Regions from separate parts of the Rhodoferax sp. WC2427 genome, predicted to be linked through region 3. Evidence: predicted binding sites of a transcription regulator. Region 3 holds the regulator's gene; each other region holds the start of a gene.
What was found. Region 3 encodes sigma-54, which starts transcription at its own class of promoters, with help from an activator protein. Its sites were predicted from a motif close to TGGCANGNAANCTGCTTT; they were not measured.

Region 1 (6,434 bases), 1.9 Mb from region 3:
TGGCGCTCATGATGCCGTCGCCGAACTCTTCGTGGATCAGCTCCTTGATGGTGCTGCCGTAGACGCTGACGATCTCGTACCAGCGGTAGATCAGCGGGTCGGTGGGCACGGGGGTGGGCAACGAGCCTTTGTAGGGCACCACCTGCAGCCACTTTTGCTCGTCGCTGGTCAGGCCGAATATCTTGCCAATGGCCTTGGCCTGGGCCGCATCGCAGGTCATCTGGCCCAGGCAGGCGGCCGTGGTCCATTCCTTGGACTGGCCGACCTTTTTGGCCACGTCGGCCCACTGGATGCCTTTGGAGACCTTGACGGTGATGATTTTTTCGGTGATCTCTAAGCGGTTCATGAAAACTCCGGTTTTGAAAAAAATAGTATCTTTTTGATAGCTGCTTACGCTCTATCCATAAGCACAAGCTGCCAATCACAGGCTGAAAATTTCTCTATAAACCCATAGCACTCAGCGAGGGGTGGTCGTCGGGTCTGCGCCCCAGGGGCCAGTGGAATTTGCGCTCAGCCTCGGTAATCGCCAGGTCGTTGATGCTGGCAAAGCGCCAGGCCATCAGGCCGTGCTCGGTGAACTCCCAGTTTTCGTTGCCGTAGCTGCGAAACCACTGGCCTGCCGCGTCGTGCCACTCGTAGGCAAAGCGCACGGCGATGCGGTTGCCCGCGTGCGCCCACAGCTCCTTGATGAGGCGGTAGTCCAGCTCCTTGGCCCATTTGCGGGTCAAAAACTGGTGCACTTCGGCGCGGCCGGTGGGGAACTCGGCGCGGTTGCGCCAGCGGGTGTCTTCGGTGTAGACCTGCACCACGCGGTCGGGGTCGCGGCTGTTCCAGGCATCTTCGGCCATGCGGGTCTTTTGCGTGGCGGTCTCTTGCGTGAACGGCGGCAGTGGGGGTTTGGTTTCCATGGTGTCTCCTCGGGTTAAAGGTTGGTGGCGTGGTGGTGAACAGGGTGTAGCAGCGTATCAGCCACTAGGTGCATGCCGCGCTCGCATTCGTCCAGCGTGGTGGGGCCGCCCAGGCAGATGCGCACGGCATCGGGCGGGTCGCCGTCGGTGGAAAACGCGGCGCTGGCCACCACGCCCACGCCCTGGCCGCGCAGGTGGGCGGCCAGTTCCACGGGGCTCCAGCCCTCGGCCACGGGCAGCCACAGGTGGAAGGCCTCGGGGTGGCCGCGCATGCCAAAGGGGGCGAGGTGGCGTTCGGCCACCGCCTGGCGGGCGGCGCATTCGCTGCGGATGGCTTGCAGCATGGCGTCGGCCGTGCCGTCTTCCACCCAGAAGGTGGCGAGTGCGTTGGTGAACGGCGAGGCCATCACCGTGGTGGCGCGCAGGGCCCCGGCCAGCCGCTGCGACTGGCGGTCGCCGGGCGAGCACACATAGGCGTTGCGCAGGCCCGCGCCAAAGCATTTGGCGAAGCCGGTGATGTAGTAGGTGAGGCCCGGGGCCAGGGTGGCCATGGTCGGCGGCATGTCCCTGGGCAACATCGCATAGGCATCGTCTTCAATGATCGGAATGGCGTAGCGCAGCGCTACATCGGCCAGGGCTTCGCGGCGGGAGCGGCTGACGGTGGCGGTGGTGGGGTTGAGCAGCGTGGGGTTGCAGTACAGCGCCTTGGGGTGCAGGGTTTTGCAGGCGTGCTCGAAGGCTTCGGCGCTGGGGCCGTCGTCGTCCAGTGGCAGCGCGTGCAGCTGGATGCCGAGCTGGGCAGCGATGGCTTTTACACCGGGATAGGTCAGTGCCTCTACACACACCAGTTCGCCGGGGCGCGCCAGTTGCGAGAACAGTGCGGTGAGCACGCTGTGGATGCCGGGGCAGACCAGCACCTGCTCCACCCGGCAGGTGGGCACGCGGCGGCGCAGCCACTGGGCGGCCACCTCGCGGTCGTGCAGGGTGCCGCCAAAGTCCTGGTAGCGCAGCAAGGCGTACAGGTCGGCGCTGGCCATCACACCGGCTGCTGTGTCATGCATGTGGGCCAGCAAAGCCGGGTCTTGGGGCTCGGGCGGCAGGTTCATGGTCATCTCGGCCGCGCTGCCGCCGCGCAGGGGCAGGCTGGGGCTGGAGCCGCGCACGTAGGTGCCCATGCCCGCGTGGCTGTCAATCAGACCGCGCTTGCGGGCCTCGCTGTAGCCGCGCGCCACGGTGGTGTAGTTGAGCTGCAGGTCCCCGGCCAGCTCGCGCAACGTGGGCAGGCGGTCGCGGGCTACCAATCGGCCGGTGCGCACGTCGTCGGCAATCAGGTCGGCCATCAAGAGGTAGGCCGGTTTGTCGCTCTTGTGCAGCTTCTTGATCCAGTGGGCGGGGGTTTTGTTCACAACCGAGGTTCCTTAGTTGGACGCGCCTGAGTGTGCCGTTGGGGGCGTGGATGGGTAGGCGCGACAACGCAGCGGGCCCATGCCCACCAGGCGGAGTAACGACCCCAGACGCGGCCCCATTGGTGCAATCGGGTGTGTAGCGTGGTTCACCCAAGAGGTGAGCCGTTTGAAGTTGAGGCGCTCAAAAGCCATTTGGTTTTATTGAGAAGAACAAGCGGTCAACTGAGGAACCGAGGTTGAGTGACCGGGTCGTTCAACTTGATCGCATGACTTGATTGCATTGGCATCCAATCATTGATGCAAGTTCCAAGCCCGCTGCACACCGAGATTGTGCATCCTGCTGGTGCACAAAAACAGTTTATCGGGTGCATTGATCGCATGGAAAACGCATTAATCCAGTGCGGAAAAACACCGCCAAGCGCTGCTTTCAGGGCCTGAAAAAAAGTTTTTAAACCGCCGGGGCATATCCGGCGGGTTTGATGGCGACTTGATCGTATGGTGGGTCCGTTTCCGTGGCACGGAGCGTGCGAAATGTCCAGGGCGCTTCCCTTCATTTATCCACCTCTACCGGAGATTCCCCATGCCCAAAGTCACCAAGCCCGCCAACGCCAAAGGCGACTACCTTGTCGATTACGAAGAAAAAGTGTTTGAAGACGTGAAGGCCGCACCGGGCGAGAAAGCCCTGGTCACCTTCCACACGGTGGCCTTTGAAGGCTCCATCGGCTTCGTCAACCTGCTGCAGGCCACCCGTTTGCAGCGCAAGGGTTTCGAGACCTCGGTGCTGCTGTACGGCCCGGGTGTCACGTTGGGCGTGCAACGCGGCTTTCCCACGCTGGGCGACGAGGCTTTCCCCGGCCACCAGAACTTCAACAACCAGATCACCAAGTTCATGGCCGAGGGCGGCAAGGTCTACGCCTGCCGCTTTGCGCTGCAGGCGCTCTACGGCCACGGCGAAGGCGCGTTGATAGAAGGCATCCGCCCGATCAGCCCGCTGGACGTGCTGGACATCGTGCTGATCCACAAAAAGGCCGGTGCCGTCATCCTCGACACCTGGACCCTGTAAATGGCCGCCACACCCACAACCGTACGTGCCGCGGCGGTGCAGATCGCCCCGGACTTTGAACGCCCCGAGGGCACGCTGGAGCGGGTGTGCGCAGCCATAGCCGAAGGGGCCGCCAAGGGCGTGCAGATCATGGTCTTCCCCGAGACCTTCATGCCCTACTACCCCTACTTCTCGTTCGTGCTTCCGCCGGTGCTGCAGGGCGCGCCCCACCTCAAGCTGTATGAGCGCGCCGTGGTGGTGCCCGGCCCGGTGACGGCGGCGGTGGCCGAGCAGGCGCGGGCCCACGGCATGGTGGTGGTGCTGGGCGTGAACGAGCGCGACCATGGCAGCCTGTACAACACCCAACTGGTGTTCGATGCCGACGGCAGCCTGGCGCTGAAGCGCCGCAAGATCACCCCCACCTACCACGAGCGCATGGTCTGGGGCATGGGCGATGGGGCCGGGCTGAAGGTGGTGGATACCGCCGTGGGCCGCGTCGGCGCACTGGCCTGCTGGGAGCACTACAACCCGCTGGCCCGCTATAGCCTGATGGCGCAGCACGAAGAAATCCACTGCGCGCAGTTTCCTGGCTCGCTGGTGGGGCCGATTTTTGCCGAGCAAATGGAGGTCACCATCCGCCACCACGCGCTGGAGTCTGGCTGCTTTGTGGTCAACGCCACCGGCTGGCTGACCGATGCGCAAATCATGGCCATCACCCCCGACGCCAGCCTGCAAAAAGCCCTGCGCGGCGGATGTCACACCGCGATCGTGTCGCCGGAAGGCAAGCACCTGGCCCCGCCGCTGACCGAGGGCGAAGGCATGGTCATCGCCGACCTGGACATGGCGCTGATCACCAAGCGCAAACGCATGATGGATTCGGTGGGCCACTACGCCCGCCCCGAGCTGCTGGGCCTGGTGCTCAACGACCGCCCCGCCGTGCCCCTGCAGCGCATGGCCGCCACCCCCTCCACTTCTGAAAGCCTGTATGAACCTCAGCATCCAACCTATGAACCGTGAGTTGATGACCGAGTTGCAGTCCTTCGGGCTGCGGCTGGTGGACCCTAGCGCGGGCGTGGCCAGCCGCAAGGGCGGCGCGGGTCCCAGCGACCACAAGGCGGTCACGGTGGACGGCCATACCATCATGGTCCCGGTGCACACCTCCACCGCCTGGAACTCGCCCTTCACCGCGCTGGCACCCGATGCCCAAGGCCGCAGCGTGGTAACGCGCGGCAGCATCCCGATTGCCAGCATCAGCTTCCCCAAGCAGCCACGCTTTTATGCCCTGCAGACGATGGACGGTGTGCCCTACTCGCACATCGCCACGCTGCACGGCGCGGACGTGCTGGCCACCACGGTGCTGCAAACCTGCATCCGCTACGAGAGCCGCAAAAAGACCTGCAAGTTCTGCGCAATCGGCCAGTCGCTCGCCGCAGGCCGCACCATTGCCCACAAGACCCCGCAGCAACTGGCCGAAGTGGCCCGCGCCGCCGTGCTGCTGGACGGCATCAAGCACATGGTGATGACCACCGGCACGCCCAACGCCACCGACCGGGGTGCCCAGGTGCTGTGCGACAGCGCGTTCGCCATCAAGGCCGCCGTCAACATCCCCATCCAGGGCCAGTGCGAGCCGCCGGACAAGGATGTGTGGTTTGAGCGCATGCGGGCCTCGGGCATCGACACCTTAGGCATGCACCTGGAGGTGGTCACGCCCGATCTGCGCGAAAAAATCATGCCCGGCAAGGCCCAGGTGCCGATCAGCCGCTACATGGAGGCGTTTGAAGCGGCCGTGCGCGTGTTTGGCCGGGGCCAGGTCAGCACCTACATCCTTGCCGGGCTGGGCGATACACGGGAAGCCATTTTGCAGACCTGCGACCAGCTGCTGGCGCTGGGCGTGTACCCGTTTGTGGTGCCGTTTGTGCCGATCAGCGGCACGCCGCTGGAAGACCACGCGGCCCCCTCGCCCGAGTTCATGCGCTCCATCCTGCAGCCCCTGGGCCGCAGCGTGGCGGACGCGAATTTGCGCTCCAGCGACATCAAGGCCGGGTGCGGCAAGTGCGGCGCGTGCTCCTCCCTGTCGGTCTACGAAACCTGATGGACATTTCCATAAATCCATTTTTCGGGCGAATTGCGTCGTTGCGCGGTGCTCGGAATCGTCATGCACTGAAGTGCATTCCGGTGTCCTGCGCTCCGGGCGCCTCGCACTTCATCCCGAAATTCTGAATTTCTAGAAACGTCCAAAGGAAACCACCATGCTCTGCATCGACAACATCCTGGAAACTCCGCCCGTCTGGGCCCCGGTCGAGTTTCGGGTGCGCGCCGCCTGCCAGGACTGGGAGCGGCGCGAGGCCTTTGCGCTGCGCCGGGCCGTGTTCTGCATCGAGCAAGGCATCTTCACCGGCGACGACCGCGATAGCATCGACGACGCATCCCTGCTGCTGGTGGCGATGTCCTGCCGCGGTGGCATGCCCGACCAGGTGGTGGGCACGGTGCGCATCCATGAAAAGTCGCCCGGCCTGTGGTGGGGCTCGCGGCTGGCGGTGCATCCGTCGTTCCGCAGCCAGGGCCACCTGGGCGCGACGCTGATCCGGCTGGCGGTCAGCCGTGCCCACGCGCTGGGCTGCCACAGCTTTTTAGCCCATGTGCAGGCGCAGAACGCCCCGCTGTTTCGGCGCCTGAAATGGCAGCAGCTGGGCGAGCTCAGCATCCATGGCCGCCCGCACTGCGAGATGCAGGCGGATCTGGCCGCCTACCCACCTTGCTTCGACCCGGTCAGCGGGTTTGTGACCCGCGCACGGGGTTCGCTATGAGCGCCGAACACCTTTGCAACTTCCTGCGCGACAGCCGGGGCTTTGCCCACAAGCGCGACATCAGCGACATCGTCACCGCGCTGGGGGCCGCCCTGCCCGGCGGCAGCGCCGCGCTGGCGCAGGCTGTGCCAGTGGGCGACGACTGCGCCGCCATCCCCGACGGCCAGGGCGGCTACCTGCTGTTGGCCATCGAGGGCCTGGTGGAAGATTTCATCACCCGCATGCCCTGGTTTGCGGGCTACTGCAGCGTGATGGTGAACGTGAGCGACAT
Region 2 (6,434 bases), 870 kb from region 3:
TCTGGAGCGGCTACAACTCCAACATCGACAGCATTGCCACCGCCGCACCCAACGCCGGATTCTTTAACGCCATCACCGACGCAGACGGCGTAGTCCGCTCCCTGCCGCTGCTGGCCGAGCACCAGGGCCGCGATTACGAGTCTTTGTCACTGGGCATGTTTCGCATGCTGACGGGCCTACCCCGCGTCACGCCCGGCTTCTCGAAAGACAGTTTTGGAACATCCCAGCAGGAAAGCCTGCTGCTCCAACATGGCAACCAGCAGCAGGCCATACCCATGGATGCACGCGGTGCCGTGTTGGTGCCGTTTCGTGGCGCAGGTGGTACCAGCCACGGCCAGGGCAACTCCTACCGCTACGTTTCCGCCGCCGATGTCCTGGCCCACCGCCTGCCCGACCGCAGTTTGCAAGACAAGATCGTGTTGGTGGGCACCACGGTGCCCGGGCTGCTCGACCTGCGTGTCACCCCCGTGGGCGAAACCTACCCCGGAGTGGAGATCCACGCCAACGTTCTGTCCGGCCTGATGGACGGCAACATCGCGGTCAAACCCGACTATGCCGTGGGCTACGACATCCTGGTGCTGCTGTTGGCCGGACTGACCCTGGCCTGGGCTCTGCCGCGCTTGTCCGCCCTGCGCGCAGTGGCGCTCAGCGCAGGCGTGCTGCTGTCGGTGGTGGGCCTGAACGGAGCGCTGTACCTTGGCCATGGACTGGTGTTGCCGCTGGCCGCCGCATTGTGGATGGTGGTGACCGCGTCGGTGCTGAACATGGCGTATGGCTACTTTGTCGAAAGCCGCTCCAAACGCGAATTGGCCCACCTGTTCGGTACCTACGTACCACCTGAGCTGGTCGACGAGATGCTCAAGCACCCCGACAGCTACACCATGCGCGCCAGCAACCAGGAGCTGACGGTGATGTTTTGCGACATCCGGGGCTTTACCCAAATGTCCGAGAACATGGAGCCGCTGCAATTGCAAGCGGTACTCAACGGCGTGTTCAGCCAACTCACCGCGCAGATACGTACCCACCGCGGCACCATCGACAAATACATGGGCGACTGCGTGATGGCCTTTTGGGGCGCACCAGTGGCCACTGCCGACCACGCCCAATTGTCGGTGCAAGCCGCACTGGCCATGGTGCAGGCCGTAGAGCAATTGAACGAAGAGCACCGCAGCCGCAGCATTCCCGAAATCAGCATCGGCATAGGCCTGAACACCGGCAGCATGTGCGTTGGCGACATGGGCTCCAATATTCGGCGCAGCTACACCGTGATCGGTGACGCCGTCAACCTTGGGGCCCGGCTGGAAGGTTTGAGCAAAATATACGGTGTGGCCATCGTCGTCAGCGCCTCCACCCGCGCGCAGGCGCCCGAATGTGTATGGCAAGAACTCGACAAAGTCCGCGTCAAAGGCAAAGAACAGGCCGTGGCCATTTACACGCCCCTGGCAGCCGCAAACCCCACTTCCCCCCTGCTGGCGGACGAACTCCAGCTCTGGGACCGCTTCCTGGGCCACTACCGTACCCAAAATTGGACGGCATGCGAACCGCAAATACTGCAACTGCAAAACATGGATGCGACAAAATACCTCTACCGCCTCTATGCCGAACGAGTTGCTACCATGCGCGTGTTACCGTCCGATCCCACATGGGATGGTGCTACCAATTTTGAAACCAAATAAAGGGTGTCGTCATGAAAGTCCGCGTGCTGGGATGCTCTGGTGCCATCGCTAAAGACTGCAAAACCACATCGTTCCTGGTCGATGCCGATGTACTGATCGATGCCGGCACCGGCGTGGGCGACCTCACCCTGGACGAGATGTGCGCCATCAACCACGTCTTTCTGACCCACTCCCACCTCGACCACGTTGCCGCGCTGCCGCTGATGGTGGACGCCGTCGCCTCCCAACGCACCGCTCCCCTCAAAATCTACGCGCTCGCCGGCACCATCGCCGCGCTGAAAACGCATATTTTCAACAACGTGATCTGGCCCGACTTCAGCGTCATCCCCACCGTTGCTGCGCCATTCATCACCTTCCATGAAATCACCGTGGGTGAAACCACATTGATTACCGGCAAAACCATCGAAGCGCTGCCTGCTGTGCACACCGTGCCTGCGGTGGGCTACGCTGTTTCGGCAGGTGGCCCTTGTTGGGTGTTTACCGGCGACACCGAACGCAATCCGGCGTTCTGGCAGCGACTGGAGCAACTCGACGTGGCCATGCTGGTGATCGAAACCGCCTTCAGCAACCGCGAAAAAGACCTCGCCCGCCGCAGCCTGCACCTGTCGCCGGTAGCGCTGGCCGAGGAGCTCGAAGGCATTAACCCCCGGAAACAATTCCCCATCTTCATTACCCACACCAAACCCTTCGAGACAGAGCTGATCATGGACGAGATCGCCGAATTTGATGGCGCATTGCCGGCGGGACGGCACGTACCGCATGACATCCGGTGGCTCAAGGCCGGGCAAGCGTTTGAGGTCTGACTTAGCGCGGCGACGGACTTTGGCGGGTGACAAAAATGTCGCGACCTTCATTTCCCTGAAGACAAGTTGACAAAAATGCGCCTCTCTCCGCGCGAGAATGCAAGAAAAAGTTACAAATCAACCCAATTTGTGGCAAATTTCACGAGCCTTTGCACCAAAGCGCGCTGGCACGCAACCTGCGTTACAGCTGTGTCTTAACCGTTCACCCTAGGAGTACTCCATGAAAATGAAACGTTCACTGCAACAAGGCTTTACCTTGATCGAATTGATGATCGTCGTGGCGATCATCGGTATTTTGGCGGCTGTAGCCTTGCCTGCATACCAGGACTACACCGTGCGCGCAAAGGCCACGGAAGTGATCTTGGCGGCCTCTTCGCCAAAGACCAGCGTTTCTGAAGCGGCCCAAACACTTGGTCAGATGCCGGGAACTAACAGCGTGACGGTCGATACGCAAGCATCCACATACGTGGCCTCGGTCAGTTATGCCCAAACTAATTCATCGGTCGGCGTTATCACTGCTACTGCCAGTATTGCTCGCGAAGCCAAATTGGCGGCAGGTGGTACGGGCAGTACCGCCGGAACGATTGTGTTGACAGGTACCATCCAGGGTAACGGCCAGGTTGTCTGGGTATGCTCTGGAACCATTGCATCCAAATACCGCCCTGCAAGCTGCCAAGGCTAATATTGCGGGTACGATCAAAAAGCCTCCTTCGGGGGGCTTTTTTTATGCCTCCTCTCAATGGCGAGGCTCATGGGTTTTCAAGGGGTTTGATCTAGTGCTTTCAAAACATCCGCTTCCACCGCTATGGTTAGGCTTATGGGCACCATTGCTCGCCATTGCCTGGGTGATGCCCAACCACTACTTCCCTTGGCCTGCTTTTCATTCGGATGCTTGGGTAGCGGTCATGCTGGCGATAGCGGGAGCAGCGGTGTTGATGCGGTCCCCTGCCCCTGTCGCATGGCATGGAATTACCGTGGTGATGGCTTTGTTGGCGGCAATGCCTTTTGTGCAGTTTGCTACAGGATTGCTGCCGTTCAGTGGACAAGCTTGGCTCTACACCGCGTTTGTGTTGGGTCTGCTGATGGCCTTGTTGGTGGGGGCTGGATGGGAGGCAGCGACGCCTGGGAAAGCGGCGGATGGTTTGTTTTTAGCCATTGGAATCGCAGCACTTGCCTCGGTGGGGATGCAGCTACGCCAGTGGTTTGGGTTGGCGGAAGACGGTGTCGAGATGACGATTTGGACTGCCGAGTTCACACCTGGGCGGCCTTCTGCTAATTTAGGGCAACCGAACCAATTGGCGACCCTGTTGCTGTGGGCGGTGCTGGGTTGCGCGTGGGCCGTGTTACGCAAGCAGGCACGGATCGGGTATGCCGTCTTGGCCACCATGTTTCTTCTGTTTGGTGTAGCGCTAACACAGTCGCGTGTTGCCTTTATGGCCATCCTGCTGATCACCTTGTGCGCCTGGGCTTGGCGGCGGTTTTTACCGTCCCGTGGTCCTTGGGTGGTGACGCTGCTTTGTGTGTATTTCTTGGTGTGCGCCTTGTCCCTGCAGCACCTCAGCGACCTGTTTGGTCTGGATGTGCAGATTCGGTCCGTCTCCCTGGGTGGAGGCTCCACCGAATTGCGGCTCAAAGCCTACCGCTTGTTTCTAGACGCTGTTTCTCAGCGCCCTTGGTGGGGTTTTGGCTGGGACCAGCTCGCCGTGGCGCAGCTGGCAGTGGCACAGAACCATGGAACGCTGTCATCATTTTTCCAGCATTCGCACAACTTGTTTTTGGACTTGGTGCTGTGGTGCGGCATTCCCATTGGCGGCGTGGTTATTTTGGCTTTGGTGGGCTGGATTTTGCGTGCAGCCTGGAAGGTAAATTCCCGCGAAGATATGGTGCTGGTGCTGTTCATAATGGTCGTTGGGCTACATGCCATGGTGGAGCTGCCCCTGCACTACGCATATTTCCTGTTGCCCACAGGGCTGGTAATGGGCATGTTGAACCAGCGCCAGCACCGGTGGGTGGCGTGGAGTTGCAATCGCTGGAGCGTCTTGGTTTTATGGCTGGGCACCAGCGTGCTGCTGGGAACCATCATTAGCGACTATTTGCGCGTAGACAGTAGTTTTAGAACTTTCAGGCTGGATGCCGCACACATTGGAACTCTACCGCCTGGGCTTCCACCCGATGTCCTGGTACTGAACCAAATGCGGGAATTTATTGTCAATGCCCGACTTGAAGTCCAACCCACAATCAGCGCAGCTGAGTTGGAGAAGTTGCGTAGTTTGACCACCAGCTTTCCCAATCCCAGCAATTTGTTTAATTTCGCGAAGGCCTTGGCGTTTCGCCACGAGCCAGAAGCGGCCACAGATTGGATCGCCAAGGTGCTGAAGGTGCAGCCGGCTGAATTCAACGTGACCATGCGCCGCGCCTGGAAGGCCCAAGCGGCCACCCAACCGGCCATGGCGGCGGTCCAGTGGCCTGAAACCGACGACGCACCGGCGGCCCCCAGCGCGCAACAACCTTAATCTTTGCTGCCATGCGCCCAGCCGCCACGTCCCCCGCAGCGACCGGCATCGCCACCCTCCTCCTCGCCCTCCCCTGGCTCAACCCCTTCGCCCCCGGCCCGATGGCGGCGATGGTGCCCTGGCTGGTGGCGCTGGCGTCAGTGGCGGGGCTTTTGGCGGTGCAGGCGATTTGGCAACCTGCCCGGCGGGCGGGCGCCTCTGGCTGGGCCGGTGCTGCCGCTGGTGGCTGGCTGGTGGCAGGGGCGCTGAGCTGTGCCATAGGCATGGTCCAGTACTTCGGCGTGAGCCCGGCGTTGGCCCCGTGGGTCAACACCACGCCACTGGGCGAGGCGTTTGCCAATTTGCGCCAGCGCAACCAGTTTGCCAGCCTGGTCCATATCGCCTTGGCCGCTTTGCTGTGGTGGGTGGTGCAGGTGCGGCCTGCGGTGGCCCGGCACGCGGCGCGGAATCTGGCCGTGGCTTTGGCCATTTTGCTGGCGGTGGGCAACGCCGTGTCGTCGTCTCGCACTGGCTTGGTGCAGACGGCCCTGGTGGTGGCGTTGGCAGCGGTCTGGGGGGGGTGGCGCGACGCGGCGGTACGCCGGGTGCTGCTGGCATTTGTACTGGCCTACGGGCTGGGCCTGCTGCTGCTGCCGAGCCTGGTGGGGCTGGACACCGGGGCCTGGGCGCGGCTGCGCGAGGGCGATGCGCTGTGCTCCAGCCGCCTGACGCTGTGGCACAACGTGCTCACGCTGGTCGCCCAGCACCCCTGGCTGGGCTGGGGCTGGGGCGAACTGGACTACGCGCACTACATCCACCTATACGACGGCCCGCGGTTTTGTGACATTTTGGACAACGCGCACAACCTGCCGCTGCACCTGGCGGTGGAGCTAGGTGTGCCTATGGCGGTGGCGGCGTGCGGCCTGCTGGTCTGGTGGGTGCTGCGCAGCCAACCCTGGGCCGAGACGGATGCCAGCCGCCGCATGGCCTGGACGGTGCTGGCGGTGGTGGGTTTGCACAGCTTGCTGGAATACCCACTGTGGTACGGACCGTTCCAGATCGCCGTAGGTCTGTGCGTGGTTTTGCTGTGGCGAACCCCGCAACCGGCCCCTATAAGAAAACAGGCTCCCGTGCTTATTCCATACGCGCTAGCAGCTCTGTTTTTAATAGCAACATGCCTGTACACGGCCTGGGACTACCGGCGCGCCAGCCAGGTCTACATGCCACCTGCGGCGCGCGACCCGGCCTACCGGGACGACCCGCTGGCCGCTGCGCGCAGCAGCTTTTTGTTCCAGAACCAGGTGCAGTTTGCCGAGCTCAGCACTACGCCCCTGACCCAGGCCAATGCGCGGGCGCAATACCAGTTGGCGCTGGCGCTGCTGCATTTTTCGCCCGAGCACCGGGTGATTGAACGGGTGATCGACAGCGCCATGCTGCTGGGCCTGGACGATGTGGCGGTGTTC
Region 3 (6,434 bases):
GCGCGGCTTCACCAAGGTGGTCAACATCCAGGGCACCGACCACCACGGCACCATCGCCCGGGTGCGCGCCGGGTTGCAGGCGGCCAACGTGGGCATCCCGCTGGGCTATCCCGACTACGTGCTGCACACCATGGTGCGGGTGGTGCGCGGCGGCGAAGAGGTCAAGATCTCCAAGCGCGCCGGCAGCTACGTCACCTTGCGCGACGTGATCGACTGGACCAGCAAGGACGCGGTGCGTTTCTTCCTGCTCAGCCGCAAGCCCGATACCGAATACACCTTCGACATCGACCTGGCCCGCTCGCAAAACAACGACAACCCGGTCTACTACGTGCAGTACGCCCATGCCCGCATCTGCAAGATGCTGCGCGACTGGGCGGGCGATGTGGCCAGCTTGCAGGGCGTGGACCTGTCCAGCCTGCTGGTGCCCCAGGCCCAGACCCTGATGCTGCAACTGGCCAAGTATCCCGAGATGCTGACCAACGCCACCGAGGGCTTTGCCCCGCACGACGTGACCTTCTACCTGCGCGAACTGGCCGCCAATCTGCACAGCTACTACGACGCAGAGCGCGTGCTGGTGGACGACGAGCCGCTCAAATTGGCCCGTCTGGCCCTGGTCGCTGCCTGCGCCCAGGTACTGCACAATGGTTTGGCGGTACTCGGTGTGAGTGCCCCGGAGAAAATGTAAGTGACAGCACGTATGAAAAAGCAAAAGCAAAGCGGCGGCACCATCATCGGCTTCATCGTCGGGGTGGTGGTGGGCTTGGGATCGGCGCTGGCGGTGGCGGTGTACGTCACCAAGGTGCCGATTCCGTTCATGAGCGGCAAGACCCAGATCAGCGGTGCCGACCACGACGCCGCCGAAACCCAGAAGAACAAGGACTGGGACCCCAACACCCCGCTGCACGGCAAAAACCCGGTGCGTCCGGTGGCGCCGGCGGCGTCGCCTGAACCGGCTCCCGAGCCTACCGTGGCCGTGCCGCCGCCCGCCGTGGTGCCAGCGGCCCCGGCGGCGTCGGTGGCGGCCAAGCCGGTGGCCAAGCCCGAGCCCAAACCCGCCACCAGTGCGCCGGCCACCAGCGCCGACCCGCTGGGCGATCTGGCCAAGGCCAAAGCCAAGGCGGCACCGAGCACCGCCGCACCCGCCCTGGCCCCGACCGCCGAGCCGTTCGAGTATTTCGTGCAGGCTGGGGCTTTCCGCACCACCGAAGACGCCGAAGCCCAGCGCGCCAAGCTGGCCATGATGGGCATGGAAGCCAAGGTTACCGAGCGCGAGCAGTCAGGCCGCACCGTCTACCGCGTGCGCATGGGCCCCTTTGCCAAGCGCGAAGATGCCGAGCGCGCCAAAGACAAGCTGGAAAGTGCCGGTGGCGACACCACCCTGGTCCGCGTACAGCGGTAGTCCGGCGTTGTATTTACCGTGGGCATCCGGGCTGAACTTTTTCAACCCAGCCCCGTCTGACCCCCACAAGGAGTGATTAGCAATGAAACGTCGTGAGTTTTCCCTGACCTCTGCCAGCGTTCTGGCGGGCTCGGCCCTGGTTCTGTCCCCTGTCGGTAGCGCCCACGCGCAGGGCAAGCCGCCTGTGGCTGGCACCGATTACCTGGTGCTGGACAAACCCGTGCCCACCGAAGCCCCGGCGGGCAAGGTCGAGGTGATCGAGTTCTTCTGGTACGCCTGCCCGCATTGCTTTGCCTTTGAGCCCGCGCTGACCGCCTGGCTCAAGAAGCTGCCCAAGAATGTGGCTTTCCGCCGCGTGCCGGTGGTGTTCCAGGACAGTTTCGTGCCGCCGCAGAAGCTGTACTACACGCTGGAGGCCATGGGCCAGTTGGAGGCGGTGCACGAAAAGGTGTTCAACGCCATCCATGTCGAGCGCCAAAAGCTGGACAAGGACAACCTGGTGATCGAATGGGCCGCCAAGCAGGGCCTGGACAAAGCCAAGTTTGTGGAAACCTACAACTCGTTCTCGGTGGCCACCAAGGTGCGCAAGGCCGCGCAACTGCAAGAGGCCTACAAAGTCGCCGGTGTGCCCGCCATGGGTGTGGCCGGACGCTTCTACACCGACGGCACGCAAGCCCAGTCGATGGAGCGTGGCCTGACGGTGGTGGATTACCTGGTGTCGCAGCAAAAAACCTGACCGGTCGCCCGCGTACCGCACCTATGAGCCCGCTTTTGCGGGCTTTTTTCTGGGCTACCCGAATCGACCGGTACAATCATCTGCAAGATTCGTGCCTCTATGAAAAACGCCTACCACACCTTCCTACTCTTGTTGCTGTGCACTTGTGCGGGCAGCGCTGCCTGGGCTGAAAAAGCCGACCGCCTCAAGCCCATGAACGTCGAGTCCGATGCCATGCGCTACGACGACCTGAAGCAAACCAACGTGTTTACGGGGCGCGTGGTCATGACCAAGGGGACTATCGTCATCCGTGGAGCCCGTGTAGATGTGCGCCAGGACGCCGAGGGCAACCAGTTTGGCGTGGTCACCGCCGAGCCCGGCAAGCTGGCCTACTTCAAGCAAAAGCGCGACGGCGTCGACGAATACATCGAGGGCGAAGGCGAAACCATCGAATACAGCAGCAAGCTCGACAACGTGCGTTTCATCAAGCGCGCCGTGATGCGCCGCCTGCTGGGCAGCAAGGTCAATGACGAAGTGACCGGTGGTGTCATCGTCTACGACAACACCACCGATGTCTTCACGGTGGACAACGGCACGCCCGCGAACAACCCCGGTGGCCAGAACGGTCGGGTCCGCGCCATGTTGACTCCCAAGGTGGTGGCCCCGGTGGCCTCTGCGCCAGCGGGCTCCGCCAGCCCCGCGCTGCGACCCAGCACCACGTTGGAGGGCGCGCAAAAGTGAAGGCCGTGGCAGAGGTTGTAGACAGTCGCCTGGAGGCCCGCCATTTGCAAAAGGCCTATGGCAGCCGCAAGGTCGTGAAGGACGTGACCCTGGCGGTCAAAAAAGGCGAAGTGGTGGGCCTGCTCGGCCCCAATGGCGCGGGCAAGACCACCTCGTTCTACATGATCGTGGGCCTGGTACGGGCCGATGGCGGCAGTATCTCCATCGACGGCCAGCCGGTCGAGCACATGCCAATCCACCGTCGGTCGCGCCTCGGCCTGAGCTATTTGCCGCAAGAGGCCTCGATTTTTCGCAAGCTCACGGTGGAAGAAAACGTGCGTGCCGTGCTGGAGTTGCAGCATGGCGAGGACGGTAAATCGCTGACCAAGGAGGCGATCGAACAGCGCCTGACCGCCTTGCTCGAAGACCTGCGGGTGGAACACCTGCGCCAGTCCAGCGCCCTGGCCCTGTCGGGTGGCGAGCGCCGCCGGGTGGAGATCGCCCGCGCCTTGGCCACCCAGCCGCGTTTCATCCTGCTCGACGAGCCGTTTGCCGGTATCGACCCGATTGCGGTGATCGAGATCCAGCGCATCATCGGCTTCTTGAAGTCGCGCGGCATCGGCGTGCTGATCACCGACCACAACGTGCGCGAGACCCTGGGTATTTGCGACCACGCCTACATCATCAGCGACGGCCATGTGCTGGCCGAAGGTACGCCGTCCGAGATCGTGGACAACGCCGATGTGCGTCGGGTCTACCTCGGCGAGCACTTCCGCATGTGATTGCACGATGAAGCAAGGCCTTTCCCTACGCGTTTCCCAGCACCTGGCGCTCACGCCCCAGTTGCAGCAGTCCATCCGCCTGTTGCAGCTCTCCACCCTGGAGCTGAGCCAGGAAGTGGACCAGATGCTGGACGACAACCCGTTTCTGGAACGCAACCTGGACGACGCACCCCGCGAAGAGTTTGGCCTGGCCCAGGCCGACACGCCCGTGAGCGCAGGCGACCGCGAAACCGAATCTGCTCCTACTTCTGTAGCTGAATACACAAGCGAGACCAGCACCGAGGGCTCAAATGACTCAGAGTCGCCGCTGACCGGTGGGGACGACACCAGCTGGGATGGCGACGGCACCTCCGAGATGAAGCCCGACGACAGCGAGTGGGGCGGCGACGCACCCGCCCGCCAGAACAACCTGGGCGAAGACGGCGAGGCCGATGCCACCGAGCTGGCCCGCAACCAGGAATCGCTGACCAGCTTTTTGCACCGCCAGGCACTGGCGCTGCGCCTGGGTGAGGTAGACCAGGCGGCGCTGCGCTTCCTGATCGAGTCCCTGAACGACGACGGCTACCTCGAAGACGACCTGGCCAGCCTGGCCCAGGGCCTGGCGGGCGACGACCTGGAGGCCCAGGAAGAGCTGGTGCACCGCTTCACCGTCGCCTTGGGCCTGCTGCAAAGCCTGGAGCCCGCTGGCGTGGGTGCGACCCATCTGGGCGAATGCCTGGTGTTGCAGCTCAAGGCGTTGCAATCCACCATGGGCAACGACCCGGTGCGCAAGATCGCACTGCGCATCTGCCGCCAGCCCATGGACCTGCTGGCCCGGCGCGACGTGAAGCGCCTGGCCCAGCTCTGCCACGCCACCGATGCCGACATCAAACTGGCCATTGCGCTGATCGCCCGGCTGGAGCCCAAGCCTGGCCGCCGCTTTGTGGATGTGGAGCGCAACATCGTGGTGCCCGACGTGATCGTGGCCAAAGTGGGGCGGGGTGCCAACGCCAAGTTCCGGGTGGTGCTGAACCCCGAGGTCATGCCGCGCCTGCGCGTGCACGACATCTACGCCAACGCCCTGCGCCAGCACAAGGGTGGCGGCAAGGACTCTTCGAACAACGCCGCCCTGCAGCAGCGCTTGCAGGAAGCCCGTTGGTTCATCAAGAACATCCAGCAGCGCTTCGACACCATCTTGCGGGTCAGTAACGCCATCGTGGAGCGGCAAAAAAGCTTCTTCAGCCACGGCGCGCTGGCCATGCGCCCCTTGGTGCTGCGCGAGATTGCCGACGAACTGGGCCTGCACGAGTCCACCATCAGCCGCGTCACCACGGCCAAGTACATGGCTACGCCCTACGGCACCTTCGAGCTGAAATACTTCTTCGGCTCATCCCTGGGCACCGAGACGGGCGGCAATGCCTCCAGCACGGCGGTGCGCGCGCTCATCAAGCAGTTCGTTGCCTCCGAAGACCTGAAAAAGCCGCTCAGCGACAGCCAACTGTCGGATATGCTGAAAGAGCAGGGCATCGAATGCGCCCGCCGCACGGTAGCCAAGTACCGCGAAGCCTTGCGGATCGCGCCGACGAATCTGCGCAAGGCGCTGTAGCGGACTCCTGACCAGTCCCTGCGTGTGCGGGTCCTGCCCGGGGGACTGGCAGGCCAAGATGCCCCTATGGGATACTCCACGCCTCCCAGCGGACCCGCTCCGCGCCCCACTTTGGCACCGACTCCATGAACCAACTCCAATTATTTTTACCCTGCGCCGCTGGCGTGGAAGAGCTGCTGGCCGAAGAGGTGCACGCGATTACCGGGCTGCAGGGCGAGGATTTGCGCTCGCACCGGGGCGGGGTGCTGGTGCGCTCGTCGTGGCGCGATGCGATGCGGCTCAATTTGCACAGCCGCCTGGCGCAGCGGGTGCTGATCGAGCTGTCCAGCACGCCCTACCGCAACGAGCAAGACCTGTACGAGGCCGCGAGCAACGTGGCCTGGGAGATCTGGTTTACGCCCAAGCAGAGCTTCAAGATCGAAGTCACCGCGCAACACAGCCCGCTGACCTCGCTGAACTTCGCCGCCCTGAAGGTGAAAGACGCGGTGGCCGACCGTTTCCGCTTCAAGACTGGCGTGCGCCCCGATGTGAACGTGCAGTGGCCCGACGCGCGCATCTACCTGCACCTGACCACCGAGCACGCCACCATCTACATCGACACGTCGGGTGACGCGCTGTTCAAGCGCGGCTGGCGTGAAGACAAGGGCGATGCTCCGCTGAAGGAAACCCTGGCCGCCGCCATGATTGCCGCCAGCGGCTGGGACGGCACCACGCCCTTCTACGACCCCTGCTGCGGCAGCGGCACCATCGCCATCGAGGCTGCGCAGATTGCCTGCAACATCGCCCCGGGCAGCCTGCGCCGCTTTGGCTTCGAGAAGCTGCTGCCGTTCCAGCCCCATGTGTGGTCGGCCATCCAGGACCAGGCCGCCGAGGCCGAGCACGAGCCGCAGGCCCCCATTTTTGGCAGCGATGTGGCTTTCCGGATGGTCGATTTCGCCACCCGCAATGCCGAGCGCGCCGGGGTCACGGGCGTGGTCGAGTTCCGCGGTGGCGATGCCTTGCAGCGCATGCCGCCCGCGCCCTCGGGCGTGATGCTGCTGAACCCGCCCTACGGCGAACGGATCGAGGTGGCCGGTGTGGCCGGTCGCCGCGAAGCCGCGCAGACCGACGACGGTGGCAGCGACTTCTTTCCCCAACTGGCCACCCACTGGAAGCGCAACTACGCGGGCTGGACCGGCTGGATCCTCACGCCCGACCTGAAGCTGCCCAGCAAGATGCGCCTGAAGGAATCGC

Region 1: a site for sigma-54 is predicted at 2,689-2,706, ahead of AB3G31_RS11495 (MSMEG_0572/Sll0783 family nitrogen starvation response protein). Genes of this name have one in related genera too.
Region 2: a site for sigma-54 is predicted at 2,645-2,662, ahead of AB3G31_RS01930 (pilin). Genes of this name have one in related genera too.

Annotation. Positions count from the first base shown of each region.
Region 1 covers NZ_CP162006.1:2,433,658-2,440,091, reverse strand. Annotated here, with positions in the region: gene cynS (cyanase) at 1-346, opposite strand, end outside; gene AB3G31_RS11505 (DUF1348 family protein) at 441-908, opposite strand; gene AB3G31_RS11500 (PLP-dependent aminotransferase family protein) at 923-2,314, opposite strand; gene AB3G31_RS11495 (MSMEG_0572/Sll0783 family nitrogen starvation response protein) at 2,895-3,377, shown strand; gene AB3G31_RS11490 (Nit6803 family nitrilase) at 3,378-4,373, shown strand; gene AB3G31_RS11485 (MSMEG_0568 family radical SAM protein) at 4,378-5,448, shown strand; gene AB3G31_RS11480 (MSMEG_0567/Sll0786 family nitrogen starvation N-acetyltransferase) at 5,606-6,163, shown strand; gene AB3G31_RS11475 (sll0787 family AIR synthase-like protein) at 6,160-6,434, shown strand, end outside.
Region 2 covers NZ_CP162006.1:406,572-413,005, reverse strand. Annotated here, with positions in the region: gene AB3G31_RS01940 (CHASE2 domain-containing protein) at 1-1,676, shown strand, start outside; gene AB3G31_RS01935 (3',5'-cyclic-nucleotide phosphodiesterase) at 1,688-2,479, shown strand; gene AB3G31_RS01930 (pilin) at 2,706-3,161, shown strand; gene AB3G31_RS01925 (Wzy polymerase domain-containing protein) at 3,328-4,992, shown strand; gene AB3G31_RS01920 (PglL family O-oligosaccharyltransferase) at 5,004-6,434, shown strand, end outside.
Region 3 covers NZ_CP162006.1:4,319,927-4,326,360, reverse strand. Annotated here, with positions in the region: gene argS (arginine--tRNA ligase) at 1-685, shown strand, start outside; gene AB3G31_RS20145 (SPOR domain-containing protein) at 698-1,399, shown strand; gene AB3G31_RS20140 (thiol:disulfide interchange protein DsbA/DsbL) at 1,482-2,135, shown strand; gene lptA (lipopolysaccharide transport periplasmic protein LptA) at 2,235-2,855, shown strand; gene lptB (LPS export ABC transporter ATP-binding protein) at 2,861-3,616, shown strand; gene AB3G31_RS20125 (RNA polymerase factor sigma-54) at 3,624-5,201, shown strand; gene AB3G31_RS20120 (class I SAM-dependent RNA methyltransferase) at 5,327-6,434, shown strand, end outside.